3 regions of the Candidatus Nitronereus thalassa genome follow, and region 2 is predicted to be linked to each of the others. Evidence: riboswitches for the same ligand, from Rfam matches in the RefSeq annotation. Region 2 holds a riboswitch; each other region holds the start of a gene.
What was found. A riboswitch is a leader RNA that binds a small molecule or an ion and turns the genes downstream of it on or off. The one in region 2 is predicted to bind cyclic di-GMP.
Positions count from the first base shown of each region.

Region 1: another riboswitch for cyclic di-GMP. It lies ahead of PPG34_RS10425 (hypothetical protein); the one in region 2 lies ahead of PPG34_RS01460 (Flp family type IVb pilin).
Region 3: another riboswitch for cyclic di-GMP. It lies ahead of PPG34_RS06350 (fibronectin type III domain-containing protein); the one in region 2 lies ahead of PPG34_RS01460 (Flp family type IVb pilin).

Region 1 covers NZ_JAQOUE010000001.1:2,310,774-2,317,059, forward strand. Annotated here, with positions in the region: gene PPG34_RS10400 (MlaD family protein) at 1-190, shown strand, start outside; gene PPG34_RS10405 (ABC-type transport auxiliary lipoprotein family protein) at 268-837, shown strand; gene PPG34_RS10410 (hypothetical protein) at 877-1,140, shown strand; gene PPG34_RS10415 (macro domain-containing protein) at 1,235-1,723, shown strand; gene PPG34_RS10420 (hypothetical protein) at 1,827-2,282, opposite strand; gene PPG34_RS10425 (hypothetical protein) at 2,325-2,585, opposite strand; cyclic di-GMP riboswitch class I at 2,930-3,010, opposite strand; gene PPG34_RS10430 (zinc-dependent peptidase) at 3,324-4,340, opposite strand; gene PPG34_RS10435 (oxygen-binding di-iron domain-containing protein) at 4,573-5,301, shown strand; gene PPG34_RS10440 (S1 family peptidase) at 5,485-6,286, shown strand, end outside.
Region 2 covers NZ_JAQOUE010000001.1:271,171-277,456, reverse strand. Annotated here, with positions in the region: gene PPG34_RS01470 (TadE/TadG family type IV pilus assembly protein) at 97-732, opposite strand; gene PPG34_RS01465 (TadE/TadG family type IV pilus assembly protein) at 738-1,274, opposite strand; gene PPG34_RS01460 (Flp family type IVb pilin) at 1,517-1,696, opposite strand; cyclic di-GMP riboswitch class I at 1,795-1,875, opposite strand; cyclic di-GMP riboswitch class I at 2,352-2,434, opposite strand; gene PPG34_RS01455 (prenyltransferase/squalene oxidase repeat-containing protein) at 3,021-3,929, shown strand; gene PPG34_RS01450 (DUF362 domain-containing protein) at 3,941-4,960, shown strand; gene PPG34_RS01445 (glycosyltransferase family 87 protein) at 5,057-6,286, shown strand, end outside.
Region 3 covers NZ_JAQOUE010000001.1:1,392,310-1,398,595, forward strand. Annotated here, with positions in the region: gene prsK (XrtA/PEP-CTERM system histidine kinase PrsK) at 1-1,826, shown strand, start outside; gene prsR (PEP-CTERM-box response regulator transcription factor) at 1,863-3,281, shown strand; cyclic di-GMP riboswitch class I at 3,815-3,896, shown strand; gene PPG34_RS06350 (fibronectin type III domain-containing protein) at 3,959-6,286, shown strand, end outside.

The DNA of each region.
Region 1 (6,286 bases), 2.0 Mb from region 2:
TTCAGCGGTCGAGAGGACCAAACCCGACGTTGAACGATTTTCTCAACAGACCCTGAGTGAAATGAGTGCGCTAGTGGCGGAGCTTCGCCAATTAACCTCCACCTTGCAACGAACGGCTCAACAACTGGAGCACCAACCCAATTCGCTCATCTTTGGGCGAACACCCCCACCACGGGGACCAGGCGAATGATAGTTATACGGAAGAAAATTTTAAGGTGTGTCATCCGGCTTCTTGTTGTCACCACTCTAATCATGTCGGGTTGCGGAATGTTTCCAGTCCGTACTGATGAACCCATACACACTTATTTTCTCCGTGCTGAAATACCAACCGAGGCACGCCCAATGACACAAAGTACAGGCACCTTGCTTGTGAATTTGCCTCGTGCGCAATCCGGGTTCAACACACACCGCATGGCCTATATCACACGAGACCACGAACTCAACTACTTCGCCGTGAACCAATGGGCTGAGACACCGGCTCACATGCTTCTTCCTCTGTTAGTCAAAGCCCTGGAACATACCAATCAATGGGATGCCGTGGTGCAAATGCCTAGTCCCGTCCGAGGCAATTACCAACTCATTTCTGAAAACCTTTTGCTCCAACACGAATTTACCCAAGAGCCAAGCCGGATCCGAATACATCTCCGATTACAACTGATTCGTGTGAAAAATTTTCACGTCCTAGCCACGCGAGAATTTACGGTATTGGAAAATGCACAAAGCAACGACCCTTATGGCGGTGTTCAAGCCGCCAATTCCGCCACAGAACAATTATTAAAAGAAATTTCAGAGTGGGTTTCCCTTTGTAGGGTCGAACCCACTGATAAAAAGTGCTAAGGGTTTTTGACATCATTCATCGCTAAGGAGGGACTGATTATGGGGTACACAAAAGACGATCTCAAAAAACTGGTTGACGAGCTAACGAAACAACGTGATGAACTCAAGGTAAAACTTCACCTGGCGAAAGCCGAAGGTCGAGATGAGTGGGAAAAGCTTGAAACCAAATGGGAAGAAGTGAAAGGAAAAATGAAAACAATGGGCGAAGAAGCTGGGGAGGCGGCTGATTCCGTCACCGCCGCCGCAGGGTTGTTAGCCGATGAAATCAAGAAAGGGTACGAACGAATAAAAAACGCGTTCTGAGATATTTCTAAGTATTGTTCATTTTCATTCAAAGCACTCCAAACTGAAAATTCACTATCTTATTTACCGGCTCACTCGCCAAGGAGGACCATTCATGATTCAAGAAGTAGAAGGGGACATTCTCTTAACCAAAGCCAATGCCATAGCCCACGGAGTGGCGCCCCATGACAATTTCGCCAATGGCTTAGCCCTGGCGCTACGAGAGCGATGGCCAGCCATGTACAAAGACTTCAAGCACGCTTGCCAAGTCTCAGAACCAAAAACAGGTGAATTATGGACGTGGGGTGGAGCGGGTGGAGTACGCATTATCAATCTGCTCACGCAAGAGCCACCACCTACTCGGGGGGGAAGACCAGGAAAAGCCAGCGTGGAAAACGTTAATCACTGTCTCAAAGCTTTGCGAAAAACCATTGAGGAGGAAAAATTCACCAGCGTGGCCCTCCCGAAGTTGGCCTGCGGCGTCGGAGGTTTGGATTGGAAAGATGTCAAACCGCTGATTGCTAAACACCTGGGTGATTTAAAAATACCCATTGTCGTGTATTCGACCTATCACTCTGGAGTAGAGGCCACCGAGAAATTATAAGGTGCGTGTCATTCCCCCAAAAGGCCGTGCAGAGGGCCAGAATCTAGGTCCTCTGCACGAACACCATGGGATAAGGAATGGTGACGAGTAGGGAAAGAGCCCACTACACAACATGGATGACTAAATTATTCAAGTGATCCATGCCGATGCAATCCACAATACAAAAGCCTCGATAACTGGTTCGCCCCTCTTCGCCTGCGAGAAAGGTGACGCTCGCTGTTTGGTCCCACATCCAGATTTTCTTCGATTCTTGCTCCCACCCATCTTTTGAAATAATCGAAACCTGATGAGTATCCCCATAGGCTAAACTGGTCACCTTTTCGCTAAACTCAAACGTAATGCGGACCACCTTTCCCTTGGGGATATTCAGGGGATTTTTCGGCCCAAAGGGCTTATTCCGATGATCCAGAAACCCTTGTTGAGACACCTTGACCGTAATCTCGACCTCTGCAGGGGCAGCACCTTCTTTGGAAGCCAACACTGCCGGGGTAAAAATCAAACTGACACAAAACAATAGCGTCGTGCCAACCGCGGACCATTTAGACAACAATCTTTGCATAGAGACCTCCTTAATTAAGGGAAACGAATTTTAATTCGTTTGTTAGCCAATAACGTTGGTTCCGATTTTTCCAAGTTCCTTCTGATGTTTTTCGACTTCCCGTTGGTGGATGGCATGCGCCTCTTCGGTGTGAATACAGTTATGCCCACAGGTGACCACCCCTTTGCCGTTCAAAAATTCGGAACATCCTGTCACCTCCACTCCACCTTTTTCTGCACCTCGAAACACATTAATTTCAAAACCAACTTCACGTTTCTCTTTCAAATTGGGACATTGTACTTCTGCTGGAACTTCTGACTTCATGATGATTCCCCCTTCCGAGAATTGAAAATTACGTGAGATAGGATCGCCCGAAACGTGACGGAAGCGACCGTTCCCACTCCCCACCCACCTCTCGTACTGGCGGAGTGAAGGGCACTCGTTGTTAAAGTCCGGCCTTGGATTCAACTAAGATTCAGCAAACAAGACGTTTGCAAGCTTATTAAGAATGGAGCCTGTTGGAGATCAGGAAGGGAATGCCACTTTCATCACAGCGGCGAACTAAATCCTGACGAAAAATGGCATAAAAAAACCCCTCAGCACGGAAGCATCCTTAAACAAAGAAGGCACTTCCTTCCTGGGAGGATTCGGAGAATCTCTCTCCTTCCTTCGGCAACCCGGCCATCAGGGTTTTTGCCTGATCCGTGGTTTTGCGTCCCCGCCTCACAGCGGGTTTGCCTTTATCGGGAAGTGGTTCTTCTTGGGTCTGCTTATGACTTCAAGAAAGTATCAGACAAATCTCACTATGTCCAAATCGGAATAGTTTAGTGGAACTTGAGACACCCGAAGGCGTTGACCACCTTCCGCTCATAAAGAATCGTGATTCAACTGAAGGAATACATCTGAATGGCAATAAAGAAATAAAACAACAAATTCAGAATGAAAAAATTTTCCTGTAGGCTGCTGACCTAACTCCCCAGAGCCATCAACACCAGTTTTCTTCATTGTCCTTTTATGGAACACAAAATACCAACTGATAAAAATCTATTGTCGCGTTTTTCATCAATTAGCCAAACAACAGTGCTTGTACTTTTTTCCGCTTCCACATGGACAAGGTGCATTTCGCCCCAGTCCTCTAGAATTTGGAACAACCATTGTGAGCAAAGCATTCTTCATACGTGATTGTGGGTCTTGGCGAAACACTTTTTCGAGCATCGTATAAAGTTCTGGGTGTTTCCGACGCATCTTGTCCGGATTTTCAAAAAAGTACTCGGAAGCCACCGCAAAAAATTCTGCCTCACTCTTCAATCCATACGGATTAATATCCGAATGATGGCTCCGCATCTTATCCATTTCTCGATGCACGAGTTTCATCCAAGGAACGACTGCGCTTTGTGACAAACCAACACTCGGCACGCCATCAACCGCACCGTCGGACTTATCCAGCAAGTGCGCAAACTCATGAATACCCACATTCTTGCGATCCTGAGGCTTGCGAAAACCTTGTAGTAAATCAGGCTTAGAGAGAATCATCATACGACTCATCGCCCCGCTTCCGACCATGCCAAGAATATCCTCATCTCCCGTACGGCCAATCTCGTATTGATCATTAAATGTCGTCGGATACAGGAGCACCTCGCTGATTTGGTCCCACTCCCACCCAGGAAACCCAAAAATCGGAATGATCGCACTCGCCGCCACCAACACACGCACCGTGTCATCGACTGAGGTTTGAATGCCCGTAATTCGTTTTTCAGAAAGAAAGATTCGCACCTCTTCCCGAAAACGGGCTTTCTCCAACTCATCGAGTGATTGATAAAACGGCACCTCTCGCTGCAAGATGGTTTCCCACTCTGCGGGAAATGGCTGCTTCCGAAGCACCGACCTCCGCCGAGCTTTGCGGGTCAAAAACCAGTACAAAAAAGCAACCACAAGGAAAGCTCCCACAATGCGAATAACAATTTCCGAAGTTTCCTGTCTCCCGGCCAACAACATTACCAAGAGCAACAAAAAAATCATCCCGGAAAGAAATAGTGATAACCGATGAGTGAAATGTTCTTGGTGTTGACGTGCATCCATGTTGATCAACAATTTTGAAACGTTTAGAAGAATGTTACTTTTCTCACTATACGAAAAATGGAGCTGCTCAAAAACCTTAGGAGAGTACCCCAAGCAAATTCTCGATTTCTCAGATACTTTGGATTAAGCTTTTGCGAAGGCCGAAGGGAAATCTTTCGGGGTCAGTATAGTCTATAATAGGATCGTCCACACTGAACACCGCAATCACCTCAATCATGGCAAGGATCACTCAATGACCATAACAAACAGCCAATCTGGGACAAATGTGCATGAGATTGCTGACGGGATCTATCGCATTAACACCCCGGTTGAGATCGAAGGGGCAGGAGGGTTTTCCTTCAACCAATATCTCATTGTGGATGATGAACCACTGCTTTTCCACACCGGCCTGCGAAAAATGTTTCCCCTGGTGCGGGAAGCGGTAGCCACTATTTTGCCGGTTGAAAAACTTCGTTACATTGGATTTTCTCATGTGGAAGCCGACGAATGCGGCTCGCTCAATGAATGGCTTATGGCTGCTCCACATTCTGAACCACTGTGCGGTACTGTCGCTGCGTTGGTTTCAATCGGTGACTTGGCTGATCGGGCACCTCGCGCCCTCGCCGATGGAGAACTGCTCTCTTTGGGTACACACTCCGTACGGTGGATCGACACACCGCATCTGCCACATGCGTGGGAATGCGGGTTATTGACTGAAGAACGAACATCGACTTTGCTATGCGGCGACCTATTGACCCAGGGAGGAGCCAATCTTCCGCCCATTACGGAAGCGGATATTCTCGGCCCGAGTGAATCGTTCCGTCAGGGGATGGATTACTTCTCCCACACGAAAGACGCACGCGCTATGCTTGAGCGACTAGCCTCAACGAACCCAACGACCCTCGCGTGCATGCACGGCAGCACCTGGCAGGGTGATGGAGCAAAGCTGCTGCGTGCACTAGCGGATGAGCTATCAACATGAGATATCACCAAATCTGAGGAACCAAAAACAGTTGTTTTTGATTGAAGCATGCTTTTCAAAAACCCTTCCATTTTTCTGACGGTCAGTATTTGATATTATTGGAGTTTCGAAGCTTCTACTTTTAGTTTCAAAAACAAATGTTAAAGGTCAAAGTTAACTAATTCCCACATGATGTGAAGACTGATGCCTCAAAAAGTAAAGAAATATGTTTTTCAAAAAGAGAAAGGAAGTTTTAACCCTGACCAGTTAGCTATGGATATTGAAGAAAAGCTTAATATCTCGATTTTTGGTCGTGGTCCTTATGCTCCCATTGAAGGCTTTTTAAGCACGAAGGATGGAGAAATTATAGTTAGCATTTATCAGGAGGATAAATTACCGAATTTTAGTGCTCGCCATCTTACTCCCGATGAGGAAGAGCGTTTAGCCAAAATAATTAGCGAGCACAAACCATACAAAGAAACTCACCGTGGCCCTCATGCAAGAGTAGTCTCAAGATTTTCACCATCGATCGGGCGTATATTAGTAAAGAACCAAAAGACAGGGGACGAGAAATTTGCGACAGGATTTTTGTTTAAACAAACGGATTGGTTAATGACAGCAGCCCATGTTGTAGAAAAGGATAAATGGGTAATCCAACAAATAGAATTTGGCAGTACAGTCGTTTCTTGCAATGAAGTTCTATACTATGACCTCCAAAAAGATTTGGCTCTTCTTCGCCTCGGGAAAAAAATTTCATCTTCTCCGGTTTTTATTCGACAAAAGTTAAATTATCCGGATGATCTCGGGATGAGATGTGCAGTCTTGGGATACCCCAATATTCCAGGAATGGAACCTTCCCCCTCTATTTATGAGATTTCAATCGTTTCTCAAAAAAACAATTATCTAATGAAGCAAAACCTCTTGGAAATGTCCACGCATCTAGGTTCTGGTATGAGTGGGACACCTGTGCTCAACGACAACCTTAGCTTAGTCGGAATCGTCATTG
Region 2 (6,286 bases):
ATCACGGACAAAATTTGTCTGTAGCTATCTGCCCGGGAAATCTGGCGTTCAATTGTTACCAATGTTACCAACCCTTTTTCGCCTTCAAAAAAGCGATCAAAACACCGCCTTGCTCGTAATCAAAATCCCATCCGACTCACCATCTTGGCCGTATTGGCCCAGCTCATCGTAGAGATCATAATTATTCACGGTATGCCCTGAAGCATTAAAAAATTCTTCCAAGGGGGTGACAGGTTGATGTACATAATAAACTTTGACAATAGTAAACTGGGAAATCGGGGCCGCTTGTACTTCCACGCTATCGTCATACTTTAAAAGATCGTACAAATTTTGCGGCAAATCGCAGGTTGGACTATTTGCAGGAGAATCGACGCCATTGCCTGCAATCGCATCTAATGATCCAAGTTCTTGCACCGTGCATGTTGGGTCTGGGTTACTGGCATTTTCGCCAGCGTCGGCCTTGGCAAGATATATTTTGTACAATTCTGGATTTTGCGTAAAATTAAGTGGGGCGCTTGATTCCGCCATGAGGTCCAAAAGGTCTGAACCATTTTTTAGGTCACGAGACGCTAAACTGCCCCCTTCTCTCGTAATATTGGTCACAACCGCTTGAGCCTGTATCAGCGTGCCAAAGTCCACGATTACAAAGATAATGAGGAGGGCAATGCTGACCAACACGGAAAACTCAACTGCCGCCATTCCTTTTTGATTTCGAACGATGTGATTAGCCATGGCGTTTATACCCCCTCCACTGTGAAATCTTCGTTACGATAAGTCGCTTCAGCTCTCAGAGTAATTGCTTCTGATTCTGAGAAAAATTGGCCGATAAGCGGTGTCAAAAATTGATGTTGATAGTCAACCTTGATTCTCATGTAATCTGCTGGATTACCGGCATTTGGGGCGAGTTCATCAAATGTCAAGCCACCTTCTTCGTCATCGTTTGCGCCAGCCTTCCAAATAGAAATGTCATCAGCTGGGTCAATATTCATTAACCCAATTTCACCCTTTTCATGGATGACCTGTCTGATAGAAGCATCTCGAGTTTGAGGATTTCCATTTTCATCATTTAAAACTTCCCCAACTAATGCCAAACGCATGCCTTCTCGGGTGGCATATTGGAGCGTATGTTGATGAAGAAAATACCAGCCGAATTCCATGACCCCCATTATCAAAATGACAAATGGGAGCAACATCATCGCCATTTCAGTCGTTGTGTTGCCGCGCTGGCTTTTGATTGCACGAGAGGGTGAGATCTGCGTTGTCTTCACGTTCATAGTGGTTCCCTCAATATTCCCAGTCGACTTTTTCCTCGGTCCCAATCCATGGGGATGGAGGAGCACCTCATGCGAAAAGGCGGCAAGGAACAAAAATTTTTATAGTCGTGTGTGCTGGTTGGTAGATCCATACAGGCCACTATTTATCCCAGCCTTCCCTGCGTAATCCCTTTGAGACCTATCCGATGCGAAGATCGGATAGGTTCTCAGAGGGGAACAACCGAAGGAGCTTACATTGCAGATTAGCTGGCCGTAGCAGCCGCCATATCGTTGGCAATGGAGTTGAAGGTATTAGACACCGTGGTACCTAATTGAGTCACTGCTGTCACAATCGCGGCAGCAATAAGAGCAGCCAACAATCCGTACTCAAGAGCGGTAGCCCCTTCTTCATCCCGAATAAACTGCATGACAGAATTCGTCATATCGAATCTCCTCACGGGCACGATAAATAAAGAATATTGCCGAAACGGGGTGGCCCGTATTTCCACCAGCCTCGGCTATCCCCTTTTCCTATTCCTCCTCCGGCAACCCGGCTTTCAGATCGCTGACCTGATCCGTGGCTTTGCGCCCCCGCCTCACGACAGGTTTGCCTTTATCGGGAAGGGGAGCCCGACTAGGAAGATGTTTTGATGTCAATAGTAGATGTTCACGTTGCCAGCACAAATCTCGCTTGCTACTAGACTGGGGTTCCACTTCCCGAGGGGCTGGCTGAGCAAAGGATTTATGGCCCCGCGGAGGAACGATGCCAGTGCTTCTTACTCCACAGCCAAAACCAAAGGAACCGTAATCTGAAAGATTGGATTTACGTTTATTTACTTCTAGGAAAGGACCTGTTTTTAAATATTTTTGGGAGAGTAGCGCACAATGCCGTTGGGAACCTTTAACAAGAACCCATGGCTTCAAAACAGAATATTTCGATGTAATGATGGAGCTTAGAGAAGAGGAGTGTTTCCACTGATTATTGTGGGATTCACATGGATTATCTTCAGGCAGCAACCAATACCAAGTGGTCATAGAAATCTCCTCTTAGAGCAAGCAGGAGAACTCCATCCCTATGGGTGGCACTGCATCCCTTCCTTCGACAACCCGGCTGTCAGCTGAAATTCTTCTGACCCGTGGCTTTGCGTCCCTGCCTCACGACAGGTTTGCCATTTCGAGAAGGAGTTCTCGATTCACTATTAATTTCGTACTAATGCATCCAATTCTGCTATCGGTTTGCCCTTCTAAAACCTTGCGTCCCACCTAGACCATCTTTGAAGAGACAAATAAAAGGATAAGGCTTAGAGCTTTAATTAAAATTTTCAGGCTCAAGAAAATCGCTTCAACATCACTCGCTTCTGTACTCCTATCGGCTTGATTTTGCCTTCCCTTGATTAGCATTCACCCTAGGTAAAAATGATGTATTTGTCCGGTTTTCTTGCTGTAAATTCTCTATCAATTCATGGCGTTCTTTAACTCAAATGACCTCCAAACTTAATTAAGTATTCATTCCCTTTGAAAAAAACCTTTCACGTATTTCAATACCTGGAGTACGAGATTCCCTAGGAGAACAATACCCTGACAGTTAAAAATAAAGTCCTTTCACATTCAAACCGAAAATTCCATTGCCAGAGCTCACTCTTTGCCCCCATTTTTGACTCCATTAATAGTTTGGCAAGGACATGGTTAACGCATGAGATCCTATTACATCCAAAATACAAGCAATTGTCCTAGGGCTTAAGGGCACGCCAGCACTGGAAAGTTTCTGTGGAAATTCTTCTCAATGAACTTCGCACTCGAATCCGTCCTAACGGAGGGTTCCTGTTCACTACTCAAGGTGAGGATCGTCCGGATGCTACGGCCTGGGGCACCATCATCCTTAGTCACTTTAAACACGACGCACAAGTCCTCCAACGCTCCCGAGATTACTTAACCTCCTTTCAAATGCCAGACGGTCGGGTAAGTCTTTCTCCCGATCACCCCGAATCTTTTTGGCCAACCCCAATTTCAATTTTGGCTTGGGAAACATCGAAATCCCATCATGTGTCGCGAGAGAAAGCCATCCAATTTCTACTAAATTCCTCAGGAGAGCATTGGATAAAAAATCCTGAAACACCTTTAGGCCATGACCCCTCTTTAAAGGGATGGCCCTGGATTGGCCATACCCACTCATGGGTCGAGTCTACAGCCATGGCCATGACGGCCTTACATAATGTTGGCTTTTCCGATCATCCCAGATTAAAGGAAGCCACAAGTATGATCTTGGATCGTCAATTATCCCATGGGGGGTGGAACTATGGAAATACAATGGTTTTTGAACAAGAGCTCAAACCCTCACCCGAAGATACGGGTGCGGCACTGTCGGCTTTGGCTGGGAGAATTTCCAGGATTCACATTTCTAAAAGTCTTGAATTTTTACAGACCGAATTCACACGCCTTCGAACGCCGATTGCAGTAGGATGGAGCCTTCTGGGTCTTAACGCTTGGAATGAAACTCCCCCCGATGCCACAACACGCATTCACGATACATGGAAACATCGAGAACGATTTGGAGGATACGATACACCGTCTTTATGTTTGCTATTGGCCCCATTGATCGCTCCCCACGGTCTTAATAACCTAATCAACGCTGAGGTTTCTTCTCAAACTTCGACTGCCACTTTGGCGAGCATGTAAGGAACTGATTAATGTCTTGGTCTTCACTGAATCCTAACCTCTGGACACGACGGGAACTCCTTCGCACGATCCTTGCTGGTGGGCTTCTCGTTTCTTCTGGGATATCGTTCGCTGAATGGATAAATCGACCAACACTTAAAGCTCGAACTTTCATTGGTCAAGCCAGTACTTATAGCGAAGATATTCGCTCGGTGATCATCTCTGGCTTTCAGGAGCTGGGAATTACGCCTTCTGAAATAAAAGGCAAACGTATTCTTTTGAAGCCTAATCTTGTTGAAACACATCAAGGAGCCAGCCACATCAACACCCACCCATTAGTTGTTCGAGGAGCCATCGAGGCTTTTCTTTCATTCGGGGCATTAGAAGTTATGGTCGGGGAAGGACCTGGTCATCGACGTGACACCCTTGATGTCATAGAAACCTCAGGACTGGGAGACATCCTTTACGAGGACAAAATTCAATTCCTGAACCTGAATTATGAAAGTGGAAGGGCTACCCCAAACTTGGGCAACAAAACGAAGCTTCAGAGGCTCACTTTTCCTCGCGTGTTTGATTCGGTTGATTGGATCGTATCTATTGCAAAGCTCAAAACCCACCATTGGGCCGGCGCCACACTATCCATGAAAAACCTATTTGGAGTCATGCCTGGAATTTACTACGGCTGGCCCAAAAATGTTCTACATCAGGCTGGCATCACCAATTCGATTCTGGATATCAATGCGACCCTACAACCCCACTTTGCCATCGTTGATGGTATCGTGGGAATGGAGGGCGACGGACCTATTATGGGCACACCTATTCATTCTGGAGTCCTTGTGATGGGTCGCAACCTTCCTGCAGTCGATGCTACCTGCGCTCGTTTAATGAAAATTGACCCTCACAGAGTCGAGTATCTCGCTAAAGCCTCCAATTGGTTAGGTCCGATACATGAGGAACATATCACACAAGTGGGTAATCCCATTTCTGAATTACATAAATCATTTTCACTTCTTGATCATATTCCTGCACACCAAGGAATACGATTGGCATAGCCCTTATAGACACAAGCATGAAAACTAGGAACCATCTACCATTAGTCATCCTCAATGTTCCAGGACCAACCATTAAGGCGCAAGGTTCCATCTCCAATGGATAAAATTAAAATACCCAGTATGAATATTCGATCAATCATTCAACGTCCTACCTTCAATGGGATATCTCTACCATGCTTCGTATTTCTCGCCACTCTCATCATAGGCTGGAACGTGCTACTTACCTATCTGATGATTGATAAACTTAACATGAATGACTTTGGTAAATTTTTCTACTCCATCGTTGCCTATTTACAGGGTGGGGAAATGTATGGACCTAATCCTGGTACATTTATTGTGATTAATCCCCAGTTTGGCCAACAATTTTGGAATCTTAACCCACCTCACTTTCACCTACCACTTCTCCCTCTTGGGCACATGGCCCCGGAGATAGCATTAACCATTTGGGGCATCCTCAACCTTATAGGTCTTGTCGCAAGCCTACACTTCATTGGAAAAGAATTGCATATGACCCCTACCCCAAGACAAAGCCGTGTTTTGTTTATTGGATTTTTAGCTTTTTGCGGGACAGGGGCATTTTTTTTAACGGGACAACTGTCATTCCTTTTACTTTTCCCCATAACAATAAGTTGGATTCAAGCAAGAAACACCCAATGGGCAAAAGCAGGACTTTCATTAGGGTTGGCCTGTGCCATTAAACCCTTTCTGCTCATCTTTGCTCCATATTTCCTAATAAAGAAAGAATATAAAGCCTTCGCCAACCTCCTTTTTATTTGCATAGTTTCCTACATCACTGGGATTTTGGTACTTGGGCAAGAGATATATTGGCAGTGGATCGAAAAACTCAGATTGGTAGATTGGTCATGGGCGTCCATGAATGCTTCGCTTCACGGGCTACTTAGTCGGATATTTCAGGAAAACCCGAGTTTTGCTTTGGCATTCGATTCCTCAAATACCGTAAACTTTTTATGGTTGGCGTTATCAGGCCTCATCGCAACAAGCACATTCTTCATTATATATAAAGATCAATCAAAGTATTCCGTAGATAGGGCATTTGCCTTATTACTAATCTCGGCCATTCTAATTTCCCCGCTAGGATGGATTTATTATTTATTCTTTCCCCTTGGTCCACTCACGGCCATAATTTACCAACGTGGAAAAACTTTACAGGGAACTCCTCTTCCTGCCATCACATATCAAGTAGAGGCAAGAAACGGATTGGTTGCGTTTGCTGCAGTGGGATTCATACTTCCCCTACAATTTACAGTTTTATTCCAACCCGCCGCTTGGGCAACGATTACCATAGGGTCTATTTATTGTTGGTGC
Region 3 (6,286 bases), 1.1 Mb from region 2:
GCGCATCGTTTATTAGTGAACATTACGCAGAAAACATCTCCGAAACCACTTGGAGGTTTCGGGCCCTCTGCCTCTTGGGAATACTATGTACAGGGCTCCTCATTGCGCCAGCCTTCCTTTCTTCCATTGGACCTTTCGAACTTCACTCTATACAGGGCAAGGTCATTAGCTTGTATTTTTTAGTCGCATTGGTGGTGGGATTAGCCCAATTGGAACAAGTCCTTCGAGCCTCACGCGACCCCCTTCGCTATCAAATCAAATTCGTGATTATAGGTTTAGGAAGTTTGGCAGGATTTGCCATCATTCAATCAAGCCAATGGGACCTTTTTCTCCAGGAGAACCAGGGATTTGTTTTTGCAGATGGCCTTATTACCTTTTTCTCTCTTATTCTAATTGGCTTTGGTCTGGGTCGATGGCATTTTCACGATATGAGTCATGCCGTCTCCATATCTCCACAGGCCTTATACACCTCAATGACCCTCCTCATTGTGGGGGGATATTTCATTATCGTAGGAGGACTCGGAGAACTGATTAGACGATCGAATTGGGCCATGGCGGAATCGGTTGGAGTATTGGTGGTTTTTACCGCCTGTATCGCTCTCATCGTGGTGCTCTCATCGCGCCAAGTCAAAGCAGAACTTCGACTTCTCCTCGCCAGACATTTTCTAGGCTCAAAATATGATTATCGCCTTAAATGGATCGAGGTCACGGAATCATTCCGAGCATGTGATTCGGTCGACAGCATTTTAGATATTTGCCTGGATCTGCTAATTCGAACATTTGGGGCCCAACACGTCACAACTTGGTTGCTTTATGAAGCGGATGGACGGTTTCATCAGGTTCGATCTGCGAACATCGAGCCGCCGCCGCCGCCATTACCGATCCATCACCAGATGCACCAACTGATTCAGTCCCAGGAAGAAATTATCGATCTCTCTCGTCTTGAGATAGCACATTCTCCGGAATGGAAATCCTTTTTGCAATCGACCGACGCACACCTATGTATTCCTTTACGTTCCTCAGAGACGCTACACGGCTTCATTACCCTCAGCCGCCAATTTGGCGACCGTCACTATCGCCAAGACGATTTTGACTTAATGACATCTATCACTCATTACGTCTCCGTGCAATTAACGCAAGCGCGACTTTCCGAAGAGCGAACAGCCACCGCGAAATGGGAAGCTGTAAGCCGTTTTTCCGCCTTTTACCTTCACGACTTAAAAACTCTGATTGCTGGGCTCTCCATGGTAGCCCAAAACGCCAAGACACATGGCAACGATCCTGCCTTTCAAGAATCGGCTATGCGCACCGTCACGAATACGGTGACAAAACTTACCGGCCTCATCAATAAACTATCCGTCCAATCAAAATCCGTCACTGTTGAGCAGGCCGAATCCTTTCATACCGTCAACATCAATGACATTATTCTTGAAGCCATTCGTTCATTGTCTTCCAGCATGGAAGAACCCGCATTATCCATGACACCAACTTTACCACCGGTTTCTATCGTGCCTGACCAATTCAAACAATTATTTATGAATCTCATGATGAATGCGAAACAATCCGCAGGAGAAGCTGGAAAAGTTAGGGTATCGACTGTACCTAAGCCTGGAGCCGTTGCCATTACCATTGCCGACTCCGGACCAGGGATTCCCGAATCGCAATTACGAACCCTCTTCCAGCCATTCAAAACAACCAAGAAGGATGGATTCGGAATTGGGTTGTATCAATGTAAATCCATTGTCGAACAATCAAAGGGCTCCATACGAATTGAGAGTCAAGAAGGACAGGGAACGCACGTCCATATCGTCTTGCCAGCAGCATGAGCGCACTATCCCTATCACGGACGAAGGAGAGATACTATGAAACCATCAGCGACCAAGACGAAGACTGAAGTGGAAGAACAGGAATTAGAATCTTCCAAGAAAAAGAGGCCTCATCCCACACTCCTGCTTATCGAGGATGACGAAGACCTTCGACAACAAATGAAATGGGCCCTTAGCTCCAACTACGAACTCCGAGAAGCAGTTGATAGGGCCTCCGCGGTGGAGATCGTGCAAAACGAGCCGGTCCATTTTGCTATTTTAGATCTGGGGTTGCCGCCACATGCCAACGACGCAATTGAAGGCTTAGCTGCCCTCGAAGATATGTTGTCAGTCAACCGTGATTTAAAAATTATCATGGCCACTGGCAACACCGATCGACGACATGCGCTTAAAGCCATTGAACTTGGGGCCTACGATTTTTTGGAAAAACCAGTAGATCTGGAGGTGCTCAAAGTCGTCCTCCAACGAGCCGACTACATTCTTCGTCTTGAACGAGAAAACCGCTCTTTAAGGAAACAAGAAGATCAAACTGATTTTGAAGCCATTATCGGCACCAGCACACCGATGCAAAAAGTATTCGAAGTCGTCAGACGAGTTGCCAAATCCGACATTTCGGTACTTGTGATCGGAGAAAGCGGCACCGGGAAGGAACTCATTGCCCGGGCGCTCCATCATCAGAGTGACCGCGCCAGGGGTCCGTTCATCGCGATCAACTGCGGCGCCATCCCAGAGAATTTGCTGGAAAGCGAATTATTCGGTCACGAAAAAGGCGCCTTTACCGGTGCCCATGCCCGCCGCAAAGGCCGCATCGAATCCGCAGACAAAGGCACATTGTTTTTAGACGAAATTGGGGAACTGCCAACAGCCTTGCAAGTAAAACTCCTCCGGGTGCTACAAGAACGATGCATCGAGCGAGTGGGAGGTCGGGAATCTATCGAAATCGATTCAAGAATTGTCGCAGCCACCAATATTGACCTCGAAAAAGCCATGGCTCAAGGGCAATTTCGCGAAGACCTTTACTATCGGTTGAATACCGTAACGATTCCGATCCCTCCCTTAAAAGATCGAGGGGGGGATATTATCCTACTCGCGGAACGATTTCTCCAACGCATTGCCGATGGCGCAGGGAAAAAATTTGCAGGGTTTACCAAGGAAGCCAAGATCAGTATCGAACGATATCACTGGCCCGGAAATGTCCGAGAATTGGAAAATCGCATTAAACGGGCCGTAGCCATGGCCGATGGGAACCGGATTACTCCTGAAGACGTTCAGTTGGATTCACCAACGGTTGGATATTCAGGGTATACCCTCAAAAATGCTCGAGAAGCGGTTGAACGTGAACTCATTCAACGCACCCTGGAGAAAACCGGTGGCAATATCACACGTGCGGCTTCTGAGCTTGGTGTCAGTCGGCCAACACTACATGAATTAATTACTCGATATTCACTTCGATAGTTCAATTCACACTCTACGGCCAAAAAGGAAAGGCAACAAATAGTAATCTGCACTTATTCGAAAAGAATGAGATTACGAAACGGGACGATCATTCGTAAATCCTAATTTTTCGTTCATCCCAGTTATTATTAGATACTAGTTGAGGGTACCTTGTTATAAACAATAAGTGGATTTGAAATATTAGAAAAAACAACAATGCCTCACTAACAATCCATCGGTTTTGTCACTATCGGCCTTTTGTTATCATCAAAACTCATTCTCCTTCTTTCCCTCTTCCAGAATTTCTAACAATTTCTTCAGCTGACCAAATCTATTGATTTATTAGCGAAATTCCTTCTTCATTTTCCTTGAACTTGGCACAAAAGAAACAGCCTAAAAAAATAGTGCTTAAACAACCTACAAGTTCTTTCATTAAAGTCTTTACCTTTCCCTCCGATAAAGGATGGAGCAACAGTTAGAATGATTTAATCGAGAGACAATAAACCTATTCATGCCTATGAACGATTGTTGAAACACATAGTTTTTCGGCCCCTTCTCGATAACGGCAAACCCATTGTGAAATGGGGACGCAAAGCCACGGGTCAGTGAATAAACACTGATAGCCGGGTTACCGAAGGAAGGGAAGAGCATACGCTCTCCGAGAGGATGGGGCCATCCGACTTATAAGGAGGAGTCCCATGTCGCACCGGAGCGTCGTTTGTACGTTTTACGCCTTTATCATTTTTACTCTTCTCACCCTATTCCCCTTCCAAGTTTTTGGTGCGAATGATGGAGAAGTTAGCCTCACATGGAATTTAAATGGTGAGTCGGATATTTTTTCCTACAACCTCTACTTTGGAACTCAGTCGGGAAATTATAATGCCCCAGGCTCTCCCATCTCCATAACGCACCCGCAAAATTCTACCACTGTAACCAGACTTCAAACTGGACAAGAATACTTTTTCGCCCTAACGGCTATTGATCAAGCTGGACTTCAGAGTCCACCCAGTGATGAAATTAGTACCGTCGTACCCGGTAGCATTGCCGACACCACGCCCCCAAGCACCCCGGTCCTGCAATCGGCGGTAGCGAATTCTTCCACGCAAGCCACGCTGACCTGGGCGGCCGCTACTGATAATGTCGGGGTCACGGGCTATACCCTCTATCGCGACAATAATCCGATCACTACCACGTCGAACCTGACGTTTGTCGATACCACGCTCTCCCCCGACACCACCTATGACTACTTCGTGATGGCTCATGACGCGGCAAACAATTCGTCAGGCGCGTCTGCTCCCATGGCAGTAACTACCACCAGTGCTGGTGATAGCTCACCGGTCGTCGCGTGGAAAGCCCCTGATCAAAATCCGGGGGGCGCGTGGATAAACTCGGGCTGGGATAATCGTACCTTCCGCATCTTGCTCGATGGCGACTCCATCACCCGCTCGGGCTCCACGATCCAGCTTACCCTTCAAGGACGCTCCTCCGGCAGTTATACACTTCAACGCGTTTCGCTCGTACAACGAGATGGCAATACCCTCAATGGAGTGGATACGAGTTCCCGGCAGGTGACCTTTGGTGGGTCATGGAACTCCGGCGTCACGGTCCCCGCCGGCCAGACCGTCACCAGCGATCCTATTGCCTTTGATTTGGTCGCGGGCCAGGATGTGTTTCTCACCTTCTGGGCACCAGCGGGACAGCCTACAGCCTATTACACCATTTACACCACAGGCACGAACACCTCCGCATGGGTCATTCAGGGTGCGGACCAGAGCTCAGCGATTGATTGGGAAAGTTTCAACATCCCCTCTGGGCAGACAAGACCATATATCTATACGGCCGCAACCCTGGAAGTGCTCAGCTCTGGGGGAACTCCCGCGGATACCACGCCGCCGAGTGTGACATCGATTACGTCTGCGGTAGCGGACTCCGCCACGCAAGCCACCCTCACGTGGGCTCCAGCTACCGATAACGTGGGGGTCACCGGCTATACCCTCTATCGCAACAATAATCCCATCACCACCACGGCGAACTTGTCCTACGTGGATGCGCAACTTTCTCCCTCGACCACCTATGCCTATACCGTGGTGGCTCATGATGCTGAGGAGAATACCTCTGCCTCGTCGGCGGCGGCCTCCGTCACAACACCCGCACTGCCCGATACCACCCCACCGAGCACTCCGATCATGCAATCAGCGGTGGCTAACTCCTCAACGCAAGCCACACTTACGTGGTCGGCGGCCACGGATAACGTCGGCGTCACTGGCTATACCCTCTATCGCGACAACAACCCGGTCACCACCACGGCGAACTTATCCTACGTGGATTCTCAGCTTTCACCTTCGACCACCTATGCCTATACCGTGGTGGCTCACGATGCTGAAAACAACGATTCCGCTCCCTCGACTGCAGCCTCTGTAACTACTGCGGCTCCTGCCGACACCACGCCCCCAAGCACCCCGGTCCTGCAATCGGCGGTAGCGAATTCTTCCACGCAAGCCACGCTGACCTGGGCGGCCGCTACTGATAATGTCGGGGTCACGGGCTATACCCTCTATCGCGACAATAATCCGATCACTACCACGTCGAACCTGACGTTTGTCGATACCACGCTCTCCCCCGACACCACCTATGACTACTTCGTGATGGCTCATGACGCGGCAAACAATTCGTCAGGCGCGTCTGCTCCCATGGCAGTAACTACCACCAGTGCTGGTGATAGCTCACCGGTCGTCGCGTGGAAAGCCCCTGATCAAAATCCGGGGGGCGCGTGGATAAACTCGGGCTGGGATAATCGTACCTTCCGCATCTTGCTCGATGGCGACTCCATCACCCGCTCGGGCTCCACGATCCAGCTTACCCTTCAAGGACGCTCCTCCGGCAGTTATACACTTCAACGCGTTTCGCTCGTACAACGAGATGGCAATACCCTCAATGGAGTGGATACGAGTTCCCGGCAGGTGACCTTTGGTGGGTCATGGAACTCCGGCGTCACGGTCCCCGCCGGCCAGACCGTCACCAGCGAT